Regions from separate parts of the Lysinibacillus sp. NPDC056185 genome, predicted to be linked through region 3. Evidence: riboswitches for the same ligand, from Rfam matches in the RefSeq annotation. Region 3 holds a riboswitch; each other region holds the start of a gene.
The links. A riboswitch is a leader RNA that binds a small molecule or an ion and turns the genes downstream of it on or off. The one in region 3 is predicted to bind thiamine pyrophosphate.
Positions count from the first base shown of each region.

Region 1: it holds a riboswitch for thiamine pyrophosphate, as region 3 does, so the genes downstream of both, ACMZ42_RS03840 (ABC transporter substrate-binding protein) here and thiC (phosphomethylpyrimidine synthase ThiC) in region 3, are expected to answer to the same signal.
Region 2: it holds a riboswitch for thiamine pyrophosphate, as region 3 does, so the genes downstream of both, thiT (energy-coupled thiamine transporter ThiT) here and thiC (phosphomethylpyrimidine synthase ThiC) in region 3, are expected to answer to the same signal.
Region 4: it holds a riboswitch for thiamine pyrophosphate, as region 3 does, so the genes downstream of both, thiM (hydroxyethylthiazole kinase) here and thiC (phosphomethylpyrimidine synthase ThiC) in region 3, are expected to answer to the same signal.

Region 1 covers NZ_JBLLLQ010000002.1:290,665-295,041, forward strand. Annotated here, with positions in the region: gene ACMZ42_RS03830 (ABC transporter permease) at 1-734, opposite strand, end outside; gene ACMZ42_RS03835 (MTH1187 family thiamine-binding protein) at 734-1,024, opposite strand; gene ACMZ42_RS03840 (ABC transporter substrate-binding protein) at 1,026-2,021, opposite strand; TPP riboswitch at 2,203-2,312, opposite strand; gene parC (DNA topoisomerase IV subunit A) at 2,774-4,377, opposite strand, start outside.
Region 2 covers NZ_JBLLLQ010000020.1:53,842-58,218, forward strand. Annotated here, with positions in the region: gene ACMZ42_RS18135 (SbcC/MukB-like Walker B domain-containing protein) at 1-1,157, shown strand, start outside; gene ACMZ42_RS18140 (DUF4870 domain-containing protein) at 1,370-1,696, opposite strand; TPP riboswitch at 1,821-1,929, shown strand; gene thiT (energy-coupled thiamine transporter ThiT) at 2,060-2,620, shown strand; gene ACMZ42_RS18150 (hypothetical protein) at 2,744-2,887, opposite strand; gene map (type I methionyl aminopeptidase) at 3,141-3,896, shown strand; gene ACMZ42_RS18160 (hypothetical protein) at 3,923-4,377, opposite strand, start outside.
Region 3 covers NZ_JBLLLQ010000016.1:94,769-99,145, reverse strand. Annotated here, with positions in the region: gene thiC (phosphomethylpyrimidine synthase ThiC) at 1-1,762, opposite strand, end outside; TPP riboswitch at 1,896-2,010, opposite strand; gene ACMZ42_RS16015 (AEC family transporter) at 2,491-3,420, opposite strand; gene ACMZ42_RS16010 (S-layer protein) at 3,813-4,377, shown strand, end outside.
Region 4 covers NZ_JBLLLQ010000053.1:10,345-14,721, forward strand. Annotated here, with positions in the region: gene thiI (tRNA uracil 4-sulfurtransferase ThiI) at 1-158, shown strand, start outside; gene ACMZ42_RS25970 (alpha/beta-type small acid-soluble spore protein) at 314-526, shown strand; gene thiE (thiamine phosphate synthase) at 737-1,369, opposite strand; gene thiD (bifunctional hydroxymethylpyrimidine kinase/phosphomethylpyrimidine kinase) at 1,359-2,183, opposite strand; gene thiM (hydroxyethylthiazole kinase) at 2,183-2,938, opposite strand; TPP riboswitch at 3,029-3,127, opposite strand; gene mbcS (acyl-CoA synthetase MbcS) at 3,357-4,377, shown strand, end outside.

The sequences.
Region 1 (4,377 bases), on a different contig from region 3:
TTCACAACAAGTTTTTCTAACAATTGTATAGCACTAAATAATAGTAAGCTTAAAAATACGATAGCAAAAATAGCTACAAACACGCGATCCGTTCGAAATGAAGATTGTGCTAATGTCATATAGACACCAATCCCCATTTTCGCACCTAACCATTCCGCAATGACAGCTCCCATGACGCTATAGGTTGCCGCAATCTTTACGCCTGAAAAAATCGCTGGATACGCATAAGGCCATTCAAGCTTCCAAAAGGTTTGTGCTTTCGTTGCACCAATCATCCTAAAATAATGCTTCAGCTCAGGCGAAGTTTGACGAAAGCCATCCATTGCCGAAATAACAATAGGAAAAAAGCACACAAGACAAATAATAATGAGCTTTGGCAATAAACCGAAGCCAAACCATATGATTAAGAGTGGTGCTAGAACGAGCACCGGGACATTCTGTGACATAATCAGAATAGGATAAAATAGCTCCCGCACAAACGTAAAACGATGTAATAGCACGGCAACCGTTAGCCCACATACTATCCCGATAGCTAGACCAAGAAGTGCTAATTGAACAGTCGCTAAAGCATGTGGCACAAACGTCTCATACGATTGAAAACCTTCTTTCAAAATGGCACTCGGTGCAGGCAAAAGCCAATGTGGAGTATCAGCAAAGCGGACAATTAGTTCCCATATGAATAAGAGGAAGGCGATAAAAATTATCGTCCTTCCTTGTTTGAAAGCTTGCCTCATCACTGGTATTTCTCCGTCAATGTACCCATTGTAATACCAGATGGCTGATATAAAATTTTCACTTGCGTGATGACATTGATCGCGCCCAGCTCAATCATCTTGTCATTCATTTTTTCAATGATTTGTAATAAAACCGGTAGCTCACCTTCCATTGTCGTTTCTAACGGGTGAACTTCATATTTAACTCCTGAAGCGTCGATAACCGCAATCGCTGCATCGACATATGGGATCACATCCTCATATTTTTCAGTTTTCGGGATAATTTGTACACTTATTAATGAGTTTGCCATATTACTTTGTCTCCTTTTTCGGTAAAAAGTCGTTTGTAAATGCTTGTTTTGCGTTAAATTCGCCCTCTAAAACTTTGTTGCTGGCCATCCATTTCGCGTAGTTTTCCCAGACAGCTAGCTTTTGCTCGCCCCATTGTTTAGCGTCGTCTTGATACTTATCTGCTAGCCATTCCTGACTTTTATGCACAAGGTTTTTATCTAAATCAGGTACAGCTTCTAGTAAAATATCAGCTGCCTCATTCGGATGTATTATCGCATATTCATAGCCCTTTGCTGCAGCAGCGACAAATGCTTTGACCGTCTCAGGATCATCCTTAATCATTTTTTCATTTGTAGCGAGTACAGGCGTGTAATAATCTAACTGATCACTATAATCTGTTAAATATAGCATGTTCAGTTTTTCGCCACGTAGTTCTGCTTCGATACCTGTCCATGCATAATAGATCCACGCAAAATCAATATCTTTTTTCATCATTGTGAAGAAATCTATATCGCCTGCATTGACAATATCTAACTTATTAATATCCGCATTTTCTGTTTGCATAAGTGATTGTAGTACAGCCTTTTCAAGTGGTGCACCCCAGCCACCGTATGTTTTACCTTCAAAATCCTTTGGTGACGAAATGCCTTTTGATGCAATGGATGCGAAGCCAGAAGTATTATGCTGAATAATCGCTGCAATCGATACTAAAGGTACACCTTGCACACGGGCCTGTGTAATCCCTTCCTGATAACTTACGCCAAACTGAGCCTTGCCAGACGCCACAAGCTGATCAGCACCCGTTTCGCCAGGTAATAAAATATCGACATCTAAGCCTTGTTCCTTAAAGAAGCCAAGTTTTTTCGCTACATATAAACCTGTATGATTTGTGTTCGGTGTCCAATCGAGAACGACTGATACTTTTGTTAATCCCTTAGTATCCTTTTTATCCTCTTTTTCGCTACAGCCCACTAATGTTAACAGTGTAGCCAACAGGATCAATAACCATTTTTTCATGCTGAATCCTCCAAGTAAAGTAGTGTGAAATTGTTCATAAATGAATGTGTTTACCAGAAGAAAGCGTATTCACGGTCTGTTTACACCCAAACCCAAAGTCTGTGCATGAATAAAAGTCTGAAAACATAAAAAACGCCTAGGATTCCTCCCAGACGTTTTGTAATCAATATCAAAAACTTTTACTTTTTGAATAGATGTTCCCTACGCTGGTACGAGCCAAATCAGGTTCAAAGAGTCAGCGTCTATCGGACACAATCTCAGCTGGCAACACCAGCCCCCCTACATTCTTTCCATATGAACTTTTCGTGATTATTATACCCATATCTATCCGTAAATGACAAGGCTCTGTTTTCTGAAAGCCCCGTAAATATAATTTAAAGCCTCATCTTTCTCTTCAACAATTCCATTTCCTGAGAATATTCACCGCTTTTTTTGGTAAAACATTTTTTATTTAAAAGGAATCCCCTCCTGAAATCAAGAAGCGGTATATTGTTCGAAGTTTTAATAGGCACTGTTAAATACTATTGTTGATAATCAAATCAAGAACCTTTTGTGGTTTTTAATTTTTGCTTTTAGTAGTAAGACGTTGAATAAGAATCAGTAATCTTCATAACAACTTACTTGTAAAGCTACACCCGATTCACCAATTTGCCTAAAAACTTTATTGTCACTATACACCTACCCTTTCTTTTGATTAGACTATATAGAAAAAAAGCCCAGCTCTCTAAGGAGCATGGGCTATAAAATCAGTTTTATTTCTCTTCTTTTTTGACCGTAAAGACATGTGAAATAGCACCGTCTGTAGCTATATCCACTTTAAAGGAGCCATTGGAATGGCGATCTGCTCGAGTTAATGCTTGTACATCAAGGATCTCTTGCACGCCTTTTTCCGTTTCGATTGTTAGCCGTTCCTCATCAGTTACCTTGACTACAGCCACGATACGATGTGGGTTCGCTTTTAATTCTGTTAACACTTTTAAGCCACGTTTTGCACGACTCGTCATCTCTACCTCGGCAACATTCATTTTCTTCACCGCACCACGATGTGTCACAATCGCAACATATGCCGTGGCATTTGGCGGTAAAACATTGATGCCGACTAATGCTTCTCCGACTTTCAGCGTAATCCCTTTTACACCGCCTGTTTTCACACCCGTTACTGGCAATTCCTCCATTGGGAAACGAATAGCATAGGCAGTATCTGTTGTTAACATTAGTTCTACTTCGTCTGTCACGATACCTGCAAAAATCATTTCATCGCCTGACTTAACATTCATCGTTTTGATTGGTTTCGAATAACGTGTAACAGCATAATCTGCTACAGGTGAGCGTTTAATTTGTCCATCTTTCGTAGCCGTTAAAATATACGTATTGGCCTGTTCAAATGTCTCAAAACCATATACAGCAATAATAGATTCATCTTCCCCTGTCGGCACAATACTAGAAATATGCTGACCAAGATCCTTCCAACGAATATCAGGTAGTTCATGGACAGGCTGATAAATATAATTGCCTCGATTTGTAAACAGCAGTAGATGATGCTGTGTATTTAAATTTGCTTCATATAATAAATAATCGGAATCCTTCATCGCAAAATCCTGACCATTCGAAGCTGCATGTGAACGTGTAGATGTACGCTTAATATAGCCATCCTTTGTGACAGTCACTACGACCTCTTCACTTGGGACAAGGACATCTAACGTAATTTTGATTTCTTCAATTTCTTGTTCGATTTTTGAACGACGTGGCTCTGCAAAGCGCTTTTTAATGTCAAGTAGTTCCTGTTTAATAACACGTACAAGCTTTGCTTCACTATTAAGAATACCTTCAAGCTTGGCGATCAGTTTATTTAGTTCATCCTGTTCATGGCGAAGCTCTGTGATATCTGTATTCGTTAATCGGTATAATTGCAAGCTAACGATCGCCTCTGATTGCACTTCTGTAAAGTCAAATTTCACCTGTAAATTCGTTTTCGCATCTCGTTTATCATTAGACGAACGAATCGTTGCAATAACTTCATCTAAAATAGAAAGCGCCTTAATCAAGCCATCAACGATATGCGAACGATCTTTAGCTCTTTGTAAATCATAAACGGAGCGGTTCGTCACAACTTCCTTTTGATGGGCAATATAAGAATCCAGTAACAATGGCAATGTCATCATTGTCGGACGACGATTATGGATAGCAATCATATTAAAATTATAGGCTACTTGTAAATCAGTTGTTTTGAACAAGTATTGTAAAATCCCTTGTCCTGGAACATCTTTTTTCAGTTCAATGACAACACGTAGGCCGGTACGATCCGATTCATCGCGAATTTCTGCAATTCCTTCAAGTCGTTTATCCACGCGTTGTT
Region 2 (4,377 bases), on a different contig from region 3:
TAGCTGAGAAGACAAAGGAATTGACTAAGCAACAAGCAATTGTGGAAGAGCAGCAAAAGCATATTCCAGAAAATCTTACGACGCTGCAAGCATTGAAACAGGCAATCGCTGATATAGGGTCACAAAAGGTTGCATTACAAACCGCGTGGAATATTAGCCAACAAAGTCTGCAATCTGCCAAGGAAGCAGCAAATAATGCTAGAATGACCGTAGAAATAGCGAAACAGGCATTTGAGGAATTAAAGCTGAAAATGGATGAAAAGCGCGAGCAATTTTCAGTAAGTATGACGGAAGCGGGCTTTGAAAACTATGAAGAATTTGCTACTGGGAAGCGGAGCATGCTGCAAATAGAAGCTTTACGGAAGGCTTGCAATGATTATGCACTACAAATCCACACATTACAGGTACAAATTACTGAGGGCGAGAAGCACCTTAAAGGGCAAGAGAAACAAGATTTAACGGTAATGGAAGAAAAGCTAGGGATGCTGCGTGTCACATATGAGGAAGCCTTCAAAGTATTGCAGCAAATGGAAGGATTTGCGAAGGCTTGTGTAGACTTTATCGAAAAAGTTGAGGAGACCGAACGGGAGATTCATTTACTTGAAAAAGAGGCAGGACGAGTGAAGGAGCTCTATGCAATGTTAAATGGACAGAATGCGAAAAAGCTGTCTTTTGAGCGTTATATTCAAATCAATTATTTAGATAAAATTACAGAGGCAGCAAATGTCCGGCTTTATCATTTATCCAACGGTCAATTTGAGCTACGACGTTCTGATCGCTTAGAAAAGCATGCTAAGCAAAGTGGGCTTGGACTAGATGTGTATGATGCTTATACAGATCAATTACGAGATGTGAAAACACTATCAGGGGGAGAAAAGTTTAATGCTTCTTTAAGTCTTGCCCTTGGGATGGCAGATGTCATTCAAAGCTTTCAAGGTAATATCCGCATTGAAACGATGTTTATTGATGAGGGCTTCGGTTCTCTCGATGAAGAAGCATTAAATAAGGCGATTGATACGCTTATTGATTTACAAGATTCCGGACGCATGATTGGAGTCATTTCACACGTTGCAGAGTTAAAAGCTACAATGCCTGCTGTGTTGCATGTTGAAAAAGCAATGAACGGTCACAGTCAAACATATTTTGAAGTGAAATAACAAAGAGGCGTATTTCTGTTTATATGGAAATACGCCTTTTATGTTATTTTTTTGTTACGTTAGGATTTGTTCCTTTTTTTGCAGCGATTACTTTTTTGACAATCGGGATAACGATAGGTGCTAATTTTACAGCGGTTTTAACAACTTTAGATACTTTCACAAAATAACAGCTCCTTAAGTACTATCTGTTTAAGGAGAGGTTGAGATGAAACTTATCGGATCACGCGAACAGCCTGAACAATATTCCAAATAACGACTCCTAATGAAACGAGAATGTAAATTGCGAATGAAGCAAACCAAATGATAAGAAAATTATTACTACCGTCAAAATTGGTGTTGAATGATAAAGTTGAGAAGACAAAGACTGCAAAGAATATGATTCCGAATGCGACTGGAATTATATGCGAAATCAGTGCTCGAATAGAGTGCCTCTTTACGTCGCTATCTTTTGTAACAAAGTAAACGACTAATGGCACAATAAAGGGTGCGAATAAAATACTGAGATAACTAAAGGCAGATAAAATTTTTTGGTTCTCCATAGTAGTACCTCCTTTTTTAATATTTACGCATGAAAAACGATAAAGTTTCAAAAAAAAATGTGGAAGAGGTTGTAATCGTAACAGTGTTTGCGTACAATGAGGTTGTTCAATTAAATTAAGATGTAACGACCACAAGGGGAGCTGATGATGTCAGCTGAGACTGGGCACGTAATGCCTTGACTCTTCGAACCTGTAAGTTAACACTTGCGTAGGGATTGTGGATAGAAACCGACACTTTTACGATGTGAGGCTCTGTCCTGGCATCGTTTTTTTATCTTTATTGATGCCAGATAGGGACATATTTGCCAACTGATTTCTATTCCTGCTCTTGTATCCTACATCGGAACAAAGGAGAGAATATTTATGGACAATAAAAAACTTTTAATGCTTGTGGAGATTGCGATATTCGCAGCGATTGGCCTTGTACTAGATCAGGTTTCCTTTAAAGTATGGGCACAAGGCGGCTCTGTTAGTCTAGTGATGGTACCAATAATTTTAATAGCATTCCGCTGGGGCCTTATTCCTGGCCTGACAACGGGATTACTTATTGGTGTGATGCAAACAATGTTTGGCGCCTATATTATACATTGGCTACAAGGATTACTTGATTATGGTGTTGCCTTTACAGTAGTAGGCTTGGCGGCCGTTGTTCGCCGACCAGTGCTCGATGCTGCCAAAGATTTAAACAAAAAGAAAATGGCACTTTATATTATTGTAGGAACTGTATTAGCGGGCTTTTTACGTTATGCAGCACATACCATTGCGGGCGCTGTATTTTTCTCAGAGTATGCTGGCGATCAAAATGCGTGGATTTATTCAATCATCTACAATGGAACATATATGCTACCAGCAACGATTTTAACAGCGATTGTCGGTGTTCTACTATTTACAGCAGCACCTCAATTAATGCAACGAAAATCATAATTAGTATGCCCTTCACATAAGTGGAGGGTTTTATTATTATTGAAACTAGAACACCCACCTTTTATACCCTAAAAAGAATCCAAAAGGCGGAGGATTTTTAGAGCTAGATAGGGATGGCATTTGTTAAAACGTATCCATGGATATAGTTGATTGGAGTGGAGACTGGGCGACTCCTTGGGGATTAGCAATAGAGGAACGAAGGCTAAGAACATCACATCCTGTGATAACTCCTTCGTGACCAGCATCGTGTTGGCCTAAGCGGCTCATCGGACGCCCCCAGGAAGCTTTGCTCTGTGCGAAAGCGAAGCGACAGCAACAAATGTGTTTCTGTAGCGAAAGCAAAGCGTCAGCTACAAAGCGCCCAGTCGGAACGGAAATCAACCCCACGCTATAGTGAAGAGCCTGTTTTTCAGCACTTTACAATTCATGATGGCATATAATATTTAAAGCATTTAGCGTTTTTTGTATAAAAAGTTATGTTATATTAATGAATAGACATTAGATGAAAGGGACGTTAAAAATGATTGTAAAAACGCAAGAAGAGATTGAAGCATTTAAAAAAATCGGCCGTATTTGTGCTGAAATTCGTGAGGCAATGAAGGCTGCTACAAAACCAGGTGTAACAACACTTGAATTAGATGAAATTGCAGGTCGTATGTTTGCAGAAGCAGGAGCAATTTCTGGACCTAAAGGGGAGTATGATTTCCCAGGATACACATGTATTAGTGTGAATGAGGAAGTCGCACATGGTATTCCAGGTAAACGTGTGATTAACGAGGGAGATATCGTAAATATTGATGTATCTGGTTCATTAAATGGCTATTTTGCTGATACGGGCATTTCATTTGTAGTTGGTGATGGCTATGAGGATAAAGAAAAGTTATGTCGCGTAGCTAAAAGTGCTTTCGACCGTGCGATGACAAAAGTAAAAGCTGGATCAAAATTAAACCAAATCGGTAAAGCTGTTGAGCGTGAAGCATATGCCAATGATTTAACAGTGATTATGAACCTAACAGGTCATGGTTTAGGTCGTTCTTTACACGATGAGCCAAATCATATTTTAAACTACTACGATGCTTGGGATTCAACAATTATGAAAGAAGGCATGGTTCTTGCAGTCGAGCCATTTATCTCAGCGAAAGCGGAGCATATTGTAGAGTCAGGTGATGGCTGGACATTCGTTACGCCAGACAAATCATTAGTTGCTCAAATCGAGCATTCAATTATCGTTACTAAAGACAAACCAATTATTTTAACTTCTCTAGATGAACAATAAAAAAGCTAAAAATCCTGCTAACCAATTTATTTTTGGTAGGCAGGATTTTTTTTAATAAATAATATACCGACAAGTAGCACTCCGCATAAAAACAAGGCTGCAGTTGTCACAAGTAGCTCATCAAAACCATTATGTAATGCGACCCCGATATAGGACCAGATAAATACACTTGGGTAGATAATATCAAAATAATGGAATCCAATATGTAGCGCTATTGCTGCTCCAACTGTTAGTAAAATAACTGCCCAAAGTGGATCACTAAGGCCAAGACCATTCCATTGATAAGATGTTAGCGTAAAGCTTACATTTGTCATTAGGCTAAATGTAACCCAGGCTAAATAAACCGAGAAGGGTATACGACCTGTGAGTGAATTATTGCTGAGAGGGTACGTTTTGTACAATTTAAATAAATACAGTACTAAAGCAAACGTACTGATAATTGACATGATAAATAGTTCGTGATGCCAAACAACAATTGCTA
Region 3 (4,377 bases):
TGCCTGCCTTTTTAAATTCCTCAGCTTTCTCTTGCATTCCTTTATGGATTGCTTCAGTCGTATTTAAATCTTGATCTTTTGCATAATTACGAATATCTTGTGAGATTCTCATACTACAAAACTTAGGTCCACACATTGAACAGAAGTGCGCAGTTTTCGCTCCTTCTGCAGGCAACGTTTCATCGTGGTATTCGACTGCACGCTCTGGATCTAACGAAAGATTGAATTGATCGCGCCAGCGGAATTCAAATCGTGCCTTAGATAGTGCATCGTCACGCTGCTGTGCTCCCGGATGCCCTTTCGCTAAATCTGCCGCGTGTGCAGCAATTTTATACGTAATAACCCCTACACGAACGTCCTCACGATTTGGTAAGCCGAGATGCTCTTTAGGCGTCACATAACATAGCATTGCCGTACCATACCAACCGATCATCGCAGCACCAATAGCCGATGTAATATGGTCATAGCCAGGAGCAATATCTGTTGTTAACGGCCCTAAAGTATAGAAAGGTGCTTCCTTACACACCTCTAACTGCTTATCCATATTTTCTTTAATAAGATGCATTGGTACATGTCCCGGTCCTTCTACCATCACTTGTACATCATGCTTCCAGGCAATTTGCGTTAATTCCCCTAGCGTCTCTAGCTCCGCAAATTGAGCCTCATCATTTGCATCTGCTATAGAACCCGGACGTAAACCATCACCTAAAGAGAAGGCTACATCATAGGTTTTCATAATTTCACAGATTTCTTCAAAATGAGTATATAAAAAGCTCTCTTGATGGTGATATAAACACCACTGCGCCATAATCGAGCCTCCACGAGACACTATGCCTGTTACACGATTAGCCGTTAATGGCACATAGCGCAGTAATACCCCTGCATGAATCGTGAAGTAATCAACACCTTGCTCAGCCTGTTCGATTAACGTATCACGATACACTTCCCACGTTAAATCCTCTGCCACACCATTTACTTTTTCTAGCGCTTGATAAATCGGCACCGTTCCTACTGGCACCGCGGCATTACGGATAATCCATTCACGTGTCGTATGAATATGCTTACCAGTAGATAAATCCATAATGTTATCAGCACCCCAGCGTGTAGCCCACGTCATTTTTTCTACCTCTTCTGCAATAGAGGATGACACTGCTGAATTGCCAATATTGGCGTTAATTTTTACGTGGAAGTTGCGTCCAATAATCATCGGCTCTGCCTCAGGGTGATTAATATTAGATGGCAAAATAGCACGTCCTGCCGCGATCTCTGAGCGCACAAATTCTGGGTCCATATTTTCACGTATCGCTACAAATTCCATTTCTGGAGTAATAATTCCCTTTCGTGCATAGTGAAGCTGTGTTACATTTTTACCTTTCTTCGCGCGTAAAGGCTTTCTAGATAATTCCGGAAAAACATTTTCATTCATTCGCGGATCATCAGCTTTACGGAATCCATTATCTTCTGGCTTGATAGTACGACCTTCGTATTCTTCAACATCACCGCGTTCTTTGATCCATGCACTACATAAAGCTGGCAATCCTTTCGTAATATCCACCTTATACGCAGGATCAGTGTACGGGCCGCTCGTATCATAAACACGTACTGGCGCATTTTCCTCTTCACCAAAGCTTCCAGTCGTTGGACTTAGAGCAATTTCACGCATTGGCACTAAAATATCTGATTGAGATCCTTCTACGTAAACTTTTTTACTTCCTTCAAAACTAGACATAATCGTAATATTCTTGTCGCTAACTGTTGTCATAAACTACTTCGCTCCCTTTTACATTTATATAAGGACCGAATCTAGCTCACCCAAACAAAGACAAAAGCCGAATCCAAAAAATTTTGGATCCGGCTAAGAATGTAAAGGTATAGTTATTGCAAATAACATTGAGTGCAATAATGGTTAACTTTCCCACGCTGGTATGAGCCAGATCAGGTCCAAAGGGTCAAGAAACCTCTATGCGTTTCCCTCTCAGCCTGACTCATCAGACTCCCCTAGTTAATGCTATTAAGTTTGATGATAGTGTAGCAGATATTGCTAATAGATGGAAGCTTCATTTGAATTATTTTTGGCTTATCATTAAAAGTTGTCGATGGTATTCATTAAAACTTGTGCCATGTATATTAGTTGATTGGAGTGGAGGCTGGGCGACTCCTCGGGGATCAGCAATAGAGGAACGAAGGCTAAAACCATCACGTCCTGTGATAACGCCTTCGTGACCAGCATCGTGCTGGCCCGAGACCCTGCAGCGAAGCGAAGCGGCTCATCGGACGCCCCCAGGAAAGCGCACAGCCGGAACGGAATTCAACTTCACGTTATTCGATGAATTCATATACTTTGAAGATTTATCGGAACAAAATCTCATTTTATCGGAACAATTTTAACTTTTATCGGAATATTATCTTGTTTTATCGGAACAATTTTAACATTTATCAGAACAATTTCAGTTTTTATCAACTATGGGCAATCAAATGAGCACCTAGCAGTTAGGTAAACAACAGTTCCGCTACATAAATCACGATTGTCACTGTAATACAGCTTACAATCGTTGAAAATAAAACTGTTTGTGCAGCAGTTGCCGATTCTACGTCATATTCTAATGCCAAACTTGAGCTATTTCGCGACGTCGGGAACGAACTAGCTATAAAAAGTGATTGTGCCACGACACCGTCAAGACCAAGCGCAAAAATGATGAGCAATGCTACGGTTGGCCCTATGACTAGTCGTGTAAAACAGCTAATGAATACCATCTTATTGAACATGGATTTGATTTCAAGCTGTGATAGTTGTGCCCCTAAAGTTATTAATGCTACAGCGATAAAGCCATCTGCCACATGATCTATCGGAATTCTTACAAACTGTGGAATAGCAATATTAAAATAGTTCATTGCCACACCAATAATAAGTGCATGAATAATAGGCATTTTGAGGAAATCTTTCACAATAGACATGCTCGATTTTGTTGAAGAGATTAAATTATACAAGCCATAAGTGTAGGTCGTCATATTTTGAAATATTACAAGAATGACCTGAATTGCTACTCCAATCGGCTGGGTCACAAAAATCATCTGTGCCACTGGAATACCATAGTTACCTGAATTAATTAGGACAACACTATTTTTAAACACTGCCGCCTCTGTTTTTACTAAACCGAGTCCCTTTGCTAGAAAGTGACTAAGCACCATTTGGCTTCCGATAAAGAGTAGGATAAATAACGCAACTTCCCCAAGTACAGACAGCTCTATACTCGTTTCATATAAATTCACAAAAACAGCTGCTGGCATGAAACAATATGTAATAAGTTGGGATAACGCCTTTAAATTAAAGCGAAATTTCTTTTGTAAAACTGCGCCAAGTACTAGAAGCACTAAAATCGGAGCTACAATTTGAAAAAATATCATACCGAGATACACCATAGTGATGTCCCCCTTCCCTCTCCTATAGTAGTGCTGTTTTTATGCTTGGTCAATGTACTTCAAAATCAACTCACCGCTCATATCAAGGCATTTTTTCTGAACACACTGAACTAATACAGTGTCTTTAATAGATGGTAAAAGTTATCTTTCGGAACGTTATAGCGCTTGAAATGAGCGTGATTTCCGCACCAAATTACCAAGTTTCGCGCAAAAAAACCGCACTTCACTTTCAGATTTTCTGAAATAATTAAGGATTCTTAAAAACGAACGATACAGAAAAAGGGACTACATTTCATTTAAGTATAATAAATAGTAAAATATACCCTTCATGTACTAAATTAGAGAAATATATGATATATTATCCATTAAATACGATGATCGGAGTGACTAAAATGAAGAATAAAGTATTAACGACTTTTATGGCAACTGCTATTACAGCAACCCTAGTATCACCAATGTCAACTGCAGATGCCGCTTCAAATGATTCACCTTTAAACCACTCAATTCAAATGGATGGGCAGGTAGCTGCGGCCAAAACAAAGGGGCAAACTGTTACCATTAACAACGTCACTAAAGAGAAAGTACTTACATCCAATGGCCAATTTAAAATTAGTCAGTCGCTGAAACCTCTCTTTAAAACAGCTAATAGCACTGCATTGAAGAATGCCCAAGCTACAATTGTAGTAAAAAATGGCGAAATCACGAGCGTTACAGAGCTAACATTAACTAAAGCTGGCACAAACAATAAAGCGGTATATTTTGATGGTGGTGACGCACAAATTGAAGGAAGCCTAACTGTAAATGCGGATTATGTAAAGGTTCAAAATGTAAACATTAAAGATAAGCTTATTGTAACTAATCTTGTGAAGAAGGCCATTACAATTGATAGCGTTGCTATTGGGGATACAATTACTTTTAAGCCTTTATTGACTAGAAATATTAATTGGTTAAATGTTT
Region 4 (4,377 bases), on a different contig from region 3:
CAGCAAGTCCAAAAACAAAGCCAAAGCTTGAAAAGGTTGAGCATTATGAAAGCTTCTCGGATTTTGATGAACTAATCGAACGAGCAGTGAAAAACCGTGAAGTTTATATTTTCCCGAAAAAAGAGCAAGAAGCCGATAAATTTGCAGATCTTCTATAGAAGAAACTTGCGATTTCGTAAGCTAATGAGCCGACTCAAAGTCTTGAGTTGGCTTTTTTTTGTTCATTTCCTTCGGAGGTACAATTTACCTTTAAAATTTTTGTATTAAAAATCTAATATCGCACATTCTATATTCACAAGGAGGTGAGAGACACATGACTTCAACAAATCGCAGTTCAAACAAACTTGCAGTACCTGGTGTAGAGTACGCTCTAGATCAAATGAAATACGAAATTGCACAAGAATTTGGTGTTCAATTAGGAGCTGACGCTTCAGCTCGTGCTAACGGTTCCGTTGGCGGTGAAATCACTAAACGTCTTGTACAAATGGCTGAATCACAATTAAAAGGTATGCCAAACAACCAATAATTGCTTAATCAGCAAAAAATTAAAACCAGTGACCGTAAAAGGCACTGGTTTTAGTTTGTTTAAATTTCTTAATTTTTATCCGGTATTCTGTATCAAAAGAGAAGCGTCAGGTCCTCCCATTTCAATTCAATGAGAGCAAAGAAATAGGTGAGGTTAACTGCCGTAAAAACTCGATTGGTGAAGACTAATAATCAGTGGGGTAAAAACACTTTATCCTACAAATGATTTAAATGTAGAGACTGTATTTGAAATATCCTCACTTTGGCAAATGGCAGAAATAACTGCTATTCCATCCGCACCTGCTTTAAATACCGTAGGAGCATTCGAGCAGTTTATGCCTCCAATTGCAACGATAGGGAGTTCAGGATATTGTATCCTAACTTGCTGTAAAAAATCAGTCCCACTAGGAGGATTGGCGTCACTTTTAGAAGTGGTTGAAAAAATCGGACCAATTCCTACATAATCAGCACCATATTGTAGAGCAGTTTGTAATTCAGCATGTGAATGAACAGAAACACCTAAAATCATATTGCCAATTTTATTACGCACCGTCGACACAGGAGAATCCTCTTGCCCAATATGAATACCGTCCGCTCTAAGTTTTATAGCCAGCTCGACATCATCGTTGACGATAAACGGAACATCATACTGTTGACAGAGCTTTTGACATTTGCGAGCAAAATCTTCATAGGCTTGCCCAGTTAATGTATTTGGTCCTTTTTCACGATATTGAAACATAGTAATTCCAGATTGCAGAGCTTTCTCTAAAATGTTTAATGGCTCTTGTTTGAAAACATTACCTGTACCCATTATAAAATATAGCTGTAGATCGTCACGTTTCATGAATAATCACCTCACAGGAATCCTTCAAGTTTTGATAAGCAAAATGATTTGTAGGACCATGTCCATTACCAATAGATAAATCATGAGTTATTGCTAATTGAATAAATTTTTTAGCTTCCTCAATCGCTTCTTCTAAAGGTAGTCCCTGACCAATAAAAGCAGTTAATGCAGCGGAAAACGTACAGCCTGTACCATGCGTATTTTTTGTTGCAATACGAGTGGACTGCATGGAAAATGATCGACCATCTTGGAAAAATACATAATCAGTAGCATAACATTTATCCTCTAAATGACCGCCTTTAATAATGACGCATTGAACGCCCATTAGTAATAAGACCTTAGCTGCTTCTTTAATATCTGTTAAAGAATTGATTGTCCTTCCAGAAAGGGTTTCTGCCTCAGGAATGTTCGGTGTTACGACTGTTGCTAAAGGAAGCAAACAACTGCGTAATGCCTCAATTGCTTCTTGCTGTAATAAACTTTCACCGCCTTTTGCAATCATGACAGGATCTACTATAAGCGGAATATTTCTTTCAGCTAAAATCTGTGCAATTGATTGAATTATTTCAGAGGAAAACAGCATTCCGGTTTTAACGGCACTTATTGAAAAATCCTCGACTAGCGCTTGCAGTTGTTTCTCAACAAAACTAACTTCAATTGGTAAGACATCCGATACACCAAGTGTATTCTGAGCGGTTAAAGCTGTAATAACAGACGTTCCAAACACCTTTAATTCCTGAAATGTTTTTAAATCAGCCTGTATGCCTGCACCGCCACCACTATCAGAACCAGCAATTGTTGTTACAATATGCATTATTGTTCACCACCCTTGGAAAGGCGATGTAGTTCGTTCAATACTGCAATTTGAAAATCGCCAATGTATGAAGTAGAAGAAGCGGCTTGTTCAGCCACTTTTTTATAAAGCGATAATGTTTCTACCAATTGGTTGAATGGTTTATTTCCTGCGACGTAGGATGCACAACAAATGGCGCTCAATAAGCAACCTGTTCCAGTAACTTCTGTCATTTGAAAATTTCCACCTGTAACCCATTGCTGATGTTCGCCATCAGTAATAAAATCCTTTTCACCGGTCACAATAACAATACAATCGTAGAGTTGAGCTACTTTTTGTGCCTCAACTTCTAAAGAAATTGAACCACTACCACTATCTACGCCTTTTTGTTGCCATTCTACATCGGCTATAGCTGCAAGCTCTCCGATATTACAACGAATAGCCGCAAAATTTATTTCCTTAAGTAATTGTTGTACCGTTTGTTTCCGGTAAGTTGTTGCACCTGCAGCAACAGGATCTAAAACGACGGGAATACCAAGGGCATTTGCTTTTTTTCCAGCAAGTAACATTGATTCTTTCATTCGCTCGTTAAGGGTACCGATATTTATCAATAAGCCTGAGGAAATTGCGACCATTTCTTCAACCTCATGACTGTCATCTGCCATAACTGGTGAAGCGCCTATTGCTAATAAGCCATTTGCTTGAAAATTAGCCACAACATAATTAGTAATGCAATGAATAAGTGGATTTTGTTTACGGATAGTATGAAATACCATTTTAAGTCCTCCTTGTTGGATGGACGTAAGCGTGCAAAAAAAGGCTCTTTTTCGTGTAGAAAAAAACACGCAAAAGAGCCTTTCATCAGTAAATAGATGTGAGTTGCTCCCTACGTCAGTATTAACTAACAGGTTCAAAGGGTCAGGTTTTACCTTCTCAACTCTAAATGAGTCCCCCTGCAATCTTGCTTTTAGTTGACCAAAATGTACCATATTATTCACTCGTGTTCAATAGGGAGTTTTTTTCTTCATTGCGAAAACGGCACTAAAGCTAAGTCGAAATTGATAGTACTAATACGTGACTGATGCCATATAGCAGAACATGATAGTTGTCACGACTTTAATGAATTGGAGTGAATTCCATTGAAAATGATAAAAATTGAGTTTTATAATGAGCGTACAAAAGGGGGCATTTGCCATGAAAAGAGAAGATTTAATCGCACCAGAATGGTATAACATTTCAGAGGAAATTGAAAAATATGCACAGGATTCTACTAAAAATGCATTATTAGTTTATAACGAAGATGAGGAAATTCAGTACTTAACATATCGAGCTTTACTTGAAAAGGCGAACCAGGCAGCACATGTATTTACATCTCAAGGGTTAAAAAAAGGTGATGTTATTTTGGTCATGGTGCCCAGATCAGTTGAAGCATATATCGTCTATATTGCTGCCTTAAAGGCAGGCTTAACCATTATACCTAGCTCAGAAATGCTGAGAACTAAGGATATTGAATATCGAATCAATCATGCCGATGCAAAAGGCGTTGTAGCATTTGAGCCTTATATTGAACAATTCGATAATGTGGGGAAATTACAAGAAATACAGCAATTTGTCATTGGTCATGCACAGGAACCTTGGCAGCCGCTGCTTGAAAAAATGCAAAATCAACCGACGACTTACATAAGTTCTACGCCGACTAAGAGTACAGACATTGCATTTTTAGCTTATACGAGTGGTACAACAGGCAATCCAAAGGCAGCGGTTCATACACATAGCTGGGGTTATGCGCACTTGCGAACTACTGCTCCAAATTGGTTAGGTGTACAAGAAGGTGACATTGTTTGGGCTACAGCAGCACCAGGATGGCAAAAATGGATTTGGACTCCGTTCCTTGCTACTTTAGGAAGTGGTGCAACAGCATTTGTTTTCAAAGGTCACTTTGATGCGGCAACATACCTTGCATTGCTTGAAAAATTTAATATAAATATTCTGTGTTGCACACCGACCGAATACAGATTTATGGCAAGTCTTGAAAATTTGCAAGACTTTAATTTAAGTACGATACGTCAGGCTGTGTCAGCGGGTGAACCTTTAAATAGTGAAGTGATAAAAGTATTTTCCGAAGTCTTTAATTTACAAGTACGTGATGGTTATGGACAAACAGAGAATACATTACTTGTTGGAACAATGGTAGGGATGGAGGCTAGAATGGGCT